DNA from 2 places in the Bacillus sp. FAU18 genome. Region 2 is predicted to be linked to the other one. Evidence: riboswitches for the same ligand, from Rfam matches in the RefSeq annotation. Region 2 holds a riboswitch; the other holds the start of a gene.
What was found. Region 2 has a riboswitch for S-adenosylmethionine ahead of metE (5-methyltetrahydropteroyltriglutamate--homocysteine S-methyltransferase). Riboswitches for the same ligand answer to the same signal wherever they lie in the genome.
Positions count from the first base shown of each region.

Region 1: linked by a shared signal. The riboswitch ahead of AC0OMU_RS20755 (5-methyltetrahydropteroyltriglutamate--homocysteine S-methyltransferase) and the one ahead of metE (5-methyltetrahydropteroyltriglutamate--homocysteine S-methyltransferase) in region 2 are both predicted to bind S-adenosylmethionine.

Region 1 is NZ_JBVYHZ010000004.1:1,884,733-1,887,839, forward strand. It holds gene AC0OMU_RS20750 (5-methyltetrahydropteroyltriglutamate--homocysteine S-methyltransferase) at 66-1,199, shown strand; SAM riboswitch class I at 1,268-1,374, shown strand; gene AC0OMU_RS20755 (5-methyltetrahydropteroyltriglutamate--homocysteine S-methyltransferase) at 1,452-2,588, shown strand; gene AC0OMU_RS20760 (3-hydroxybutyrate dehydrogenase) at 2,641-3,107, opposite strand, start outside.
Region 2 is NZ_JBVYHZ010000003.1:660,646-663,752, reverse strand. It holds gene isp (serine protease Isp) at 77-1,036, shown strand; SAM riboswitch class I at 1,169-1,324, shown strand; gene metE (5-methyltetrahydropteroyltriglutamate--homocysteine S-methyltransferase) at 1,452-3,107, shown strand, end outside.

The sequences.
Region 1 (3,107 bases), on a different contig from region 2:
AAGCTCTTCCTTCACAAAGGAAGAGCTTTTTACATGCTCAATATTTCAGAAAAGAGGCGAATAACATGGCTCAACAAACGAATGTTGCAGGACAAAAAACAGAAAAACAACGCAAAGCACCTTTCCGCGCCGATCATGTCGGCAGTTTGCTTCGTTCCGTTCCGGTGAAGGAAGCCCGGCAAAAAAAAGCGGCTGGTGAGATGACAGCGGAACAGCTTCGTGATATCGAAAATCAAGAGATCACCCGCATCGTGGAAAAACAAAAAGAAATCGGTCTCAACGTGGTAACAGACGGGGAATTCCGGCGTTCCTGGTGGCATTATGACTTCCTGGAAGGGCTTGACGGTGTGGAACCGTTCATCCCGGCTGAGGGGATTCAGTTCCATAACACAAAAACGAAAGCGCGCAGCATCAAAGTGACGGGAAAACTCGATTTTACGAGCCACCCAGCGCTTGCTGATTATCAATTTTTACATGAGATTGCCGGTAACGCGACGCCAAAATTGACCATTCCCAGCCCAAATATGCTGTTTTTTGGCGAAAAGGCGGATAAAGGGATTTATGACGATCAAGAGGAATATTTTCATGACCTGGCCCAAGCATACAAAAAAGCAATCAAAGCCTTCTATGATGCTGGCTGCCGTTATCTCCAGCTCGATGATACGTCATGGTCTCTCTTCTTTGAGGAAAAAGGCAGAGAGGTTGTCCGGGCGCTCGGCGGTGATCCAGAAACATTGCCAGCCATATTTGCCAAAACAATTAACGATGCCGTCGCAGACCGGCCTGACGATTTAACGATCACAATGCACATTTGCCGCGGCAACTTCCGCTCAACATGGGCGGCATCAGGAGGGTACGACGCTGTAGCGGAAACGATTTTGGACGGCTTAAACCTTGACGGCCTTTTCTTGGAATACGATGATGACCGCTCCGGAAACTTTGATCCGCTCCGTTTTGTGAAGCGCAAGGATCTGCAAATTGTGCTCGGCTTGATCACATCGAAATACGGCGAGCTTGAAAATCCTGAGGATGTGAAACGCCGCATCAATGAAGCCGCGCGTTTTGTCAGCTTGGACCAGCTATGCCTGAGCCCGCAGTGCGGTTTCGCCTCTACAGAAGAAGGCAACCTTCTGACAGAGGAGCAGCAATGGGCAAAGCTTCGCCATGTCATCGACATTGCCAACGATGTGTGGAGATAATCTATCATTGACAGAAATAGAAAATGTGTGAATAATAGATACTATCAGAAAATTTCATAAAAAGGTTTTCCTTATCAAGAGAGGTGGAGGGACTGGCCCTGCGATACCCGGCAACCGCTGTTTAACAGAATGGTGCTAAATCCTTTAGAGCAATGATTGCTCTTGAAGATAAGGTTGAGATTGTCACGCAAGCTCTTCCTTATCCAAAGGAAGAGCTTTTTTATATTTGAATGGAAAGAAGGAATGGACAACATGTCACACCAAACAACACCCGCAGAACAAAAATCACTTCAAAGAAAAAAACCGCCGTTTCGCGCGGATCAAGTCGGAAGCCTGTTGAGATCTGAGCCCGTTAAAAAAGCGCGGCTGCAAAAAGCGGCCGGCGAAATGACCGCTGAACAGCTTCGCCAAATTGAAAACGATGAAATCATCCGCATTGTGGAAAAACAGAAGGAAACCGGCCTGAACGTCGTGACAGACGGTGAATTCCGCAGAGCATGGTGGCACTTTGATTTCCTGGAAAACTTAGATGGCGTTGAGCCGTTTACTCCTGAGCACGGAATCCAATTCCATAACGTACAGACAAAAGCACGCGGCATTAAAGTCACAGGTGATATCGACTTTTCAACTCACCCAATGCTTGAAGATTATTCGTTTCTCCATAGCATTGCCGGTGACGCGACGCCAAAGATGACGATTCCAAGCCCGAATATGCTGTTTTTCCGCGGAAAACTGGAAAAGGATGCGTATAAAAAAGATTATCACCTTTTCCAGCATGATGTATCCAAAGCATATAAAAAAGCGATTCAAGCGTTTTATGACAGAGGCTGCCGCTACCTCCAGCTTGATGATACAGCGTGGGCCGTTTTCTTATCAGAAAAAGGCTTAAAACAAATCGAAGCGTTCGGAACAACGCCTGATGAGCTTCGCCAGCTGTTTGCGAAATCGATTAACGACGCGATTGCAGACCGCCCGGATGACTTGACGGTAACCATGCATATTTGCCGCGGCAACTTCCAGTCCACTTGGACAGCGGAAGGCGGCTATGACGCAGCCGCCGAAACCATTTTTGACGGCTTGAATCTTGACGGACTTTTCTTAGAGTATGATGATTCACGCTCAGGCGGATTTGAGCCTCTCCGTTACGTAAAACGGTCTGATCTTCAGCTTGTTCTTGGCTTAGTGACATCTAAATTCGGTGAGCTTGAAAATCCGGATGACGTGAAACGTCGTATCGAAGAAGCGTCCCGTTATGTAAGCTTAGACCAGCTTTGCCTCAGCCCTCAATGCGGATTTGCTTCAACTGAGGAAGGCAACAAGCTGACTGAAGAACAGCAATGGGCGAAGCTCCGCCATGTGGTTGAGATCGCTAATGATGTTTGGAAATAAGCAAAGAAAAAACACACTTGATTCCCTAGCGGAGCAAGTGTGTTTTTTTATGTCACTGTGCGGTGTAGCCCCCATCAAGGACGACAGCCTGCCCAGTGACGCCCTTCGCCTTCTCGCTTGCCAAAAACACGGCATAATCCGCAATTTCCTTGACGGAAAGCAGTCGCTTTTGCGGCACAAGCGGAAAAATGACTTGTTCAAGTACAGAGTCGTAAGGGACATTTCTAGTTTTCGATAGATCGCTAAGCTGATTGCGTACAAGCTGGGTATCGACATAACCCGGGCAGAGCGCATTGACTGTTATGCCGTGGGGCGCGCCTTCCAGCGCCCCGACTTTTGTGAGTCCAATGACGCCGTGCTTGGCGCTATTATAAGCGGATTTCCCTGCAAAGCCGACTAATCCATTAACAGACGCGATATTAATGATTCTGCCAAACTGCTGTTTTTTCATGATCGGAAAAACATGCTTCATTGCAATAAAGGGCGCCGTCAGCATGACCTTGATCAGCTGTTCAAAGG
Region 2 (3,107 bases):
AGCGCTTGCTTTTTTCATATAATATGAGGCAACACCCTTGAATCCACTTGAAAGCATAAAAAAGGAGGGCTTTTTTATGAATGGTGAAATCCGCTTGATCCCGTATGTGACGAATGAGCAGATCATGGATGTAAACGAGCTTCCTGAGGGCATTAAAGTGATTAAGGCGCCAGAAATGTGGGCAAAAGGGGTAAAAGGCAAAAATATTAAAGTTGCTGTATTAGACACGGGCTGCGACACAAGCCACCCTGATTTAAAAAATCAAATCATCGGCGGAAAGAACTTCACGGATGACGACGGCGGCAAGGAAGATGCGATTTCCGACTACAACGGACACGGCACACACGTCGCCGGAACAATTGCAGCTAATGATTCAAACGGAGGCATTGCCGGAGTCGCGCCTGAGGCAAGCCTATTGATTGTGAAGGTTCTTGGCGGCGAGAACGGCAGCGGACAATACGAATGGATAATTAACGGCATCAACTACGCGGTGGAACAGAAAGTCGACATCATCTCAATGTCCCTTGGAGGGCCAAGCGATGTGCCAGAGCTAAAAGAAGCAGTGAAAAACGCAGTGAAAAACGGAGTGCTTGTCGTTTGTGCAGCGGGAAATGAAGGTGACGGCGACGAACGCACAGAAGAGCTTTCCTACCCCGCAGCTTATAATGAAGTGATTGCAGTTGGATCTGTTTCTGTAGCGCGAGAATTGTCAGAATTTTCTAACGCAAATAAAGAGATTGACCTTGTGGCACCAGGAGAAAACATCTTATCCACCCTTCCCAACAAGAAGTACGGTAAGCTGACCGGCACTTCAATGGCTGCCCCTCATGTCAGCGGTGCGCTTGCTTTAATCAAAAGCTATGAAGAAGAATCATTTCAAAGAAAGCTTTCTGAATCTGAGGTTTTCGCACAGCTAATCCGCAGGACACTTCCTCTTGATATTGCAAAAACGCTGGCAGGCAATGGATTCCTGTATTTAACAGCTCCTGATGAGCTCGCAGAAAAAGCAGAGCAATCACATTTGTTGACCCTATAAGATTATTTTTCTTATATAATATACACCACATCATGTAAATAAAAATTTCAAATTCTATGTTGACAATGAATTTGAATTACTGTTAAGATTACCAACAAATGATTCAACTTTTCAAAAAATTAATAACATTTTCTCTTATCGAGAGTTGGGCGAGGGATTGGCCTTTTGACCCCAACAGCAACCGACCGTAATGCCATTGTGAAATGGGGCGCACTGCTTTTCGCGCCGAGACTGATGTCTCATAAGGCACGGTGCTAATTCCATCAGATTGTGTCTGAGAGATGAGAGAGGCAGTGTTTTACGTAGAAAAGCCTCTTTCTCTCATGGGAAAGAGGCTTTTTGTTGTGAGAAAACCTCTTAGCAGCCTGTATCCGCGGGTTAAAGAGAGTGTTTTACATATAAAGGAGGAGAAACAATGACAACCATCAAAACATCGAATTTAGGATTTCCGAGAATCGGACTGAACCGGGAATGGAAAAAAGCACTTGAAGCGTATTGGAAAGGCAGTACTGATAAAGATACGTTTTTAAAGCAAATCGACGAACTATTTTTATCCGCAGTAAAAACACAAATTGACCAGCAGATTGATGTTGTGCCTGTTTCTGATTTCACACAGTATGACCATGTACTCGACACAGCAGTCAGCTTCAACTGGATCCCGAAACGGTTCAGACATTTGACTGACGCTACCGATACATACTTCGCTATCGCCCGCGGAATCAAAGACGCTGTATCTAGTGAAATGACAAAATGGTTTAATACAAATTACCATTACATCGTTCCGGAATATGACGAGAGCATTGAGTTCCGTCTGACAAGAAACAAACAACTCGAAGATTATCGCCGGATCAAACAGGAATACGGTGTGGAAACAAAGCCTGTGATTGTCGGCCCTTATACGTTCGTTACGCTCGCTAAAGGCTATGAACCGTCCGAAGCAAAAGCGATCCAAAAACGCCTTGTGCCATTATATGTACAGCTTTTGAAAGAGCTTGAAGAAGAAGGCGTAAAATGGGTTCAAATCGATGAGCCGGCGCTCGTTACCGCCTCTAGTGAAGATGTCCGCGGCGCAAAAGAGTTATTTGAAAGCATTACAAGTGAGCTTTCATCCTTGAATGTGCTTTTGCAGACGTATTTTGATTCTGTTGATGCGTATGAAGAGCTGATCTCTTACCCGGTTCAGGGAATTGGCCTTGATTTCGTTCACGACAAAGGCAGAAACCTAGAACAGCTTAAAACACATGGTTTTCCGACAGACAAAGTGCTGGCAGCCGGCGTTATCGACGGACGCAACATTTGGAAAGCGGACCTTGAAGAGCGTCTCGATGCCGTTCTTGATATTCTCAGCATTGCAAAAGTTGATGAACTGTGGATTCAGCCTTCCAGCAGCCTGCTACATGTTCCGGTAGCGAAACACCCTGATGAGCATTTGGAAAAAGACCTATTGAACGGATTGTCCTACGCAAAAGAGAAGCTGGCCGAGCTGACAGCTTTGAAAGAAGGTTTAGTATCAGGAAAAGCGGCGATCAGCGAAGAGATTCAGCAGGCTAAGGCTGATATCCAGGCGCTTAAACAGTTTGCAACAGGCGCCAATTCTGAACAAAAGAAAGAGCTTGAGCAATTAACTGATAAAGACTTCAAGCGTCCGATTCCGTTTGAAGAACGTTTAGCCCTGCAAAATGAATCTCTCGGCCTTCCGCTTTTGCCGACGACAACGATCGGCAGCTTCCCGCAGTCTGCTGAAGTGCGGAGCGCACGCCAAAAATGGCGGAAAGCTGAGTGGTCCGATGAACAGTATCAAAACTTTATCAATGCGGAAACAAAAAGATGGATTGATATTCAGGAAGAATTGGAGCTTGATGTCCTTGTTCACGGCGAATTTGAACGGACAGACATGGTCGAATACTTCGGTGAAAAGCTGGCCGGTTTCGCCTTCACTAAATATGCCTGGGTTCAATCATACGGCTCACGCTGTGTCCGCCCGCCAGTCATTTACGGAGATGTTGAATTTATTGAACCGATGACAGTGAAAGACACAGTCTACGCACAGTCATTGACTTCCAAGCATGTG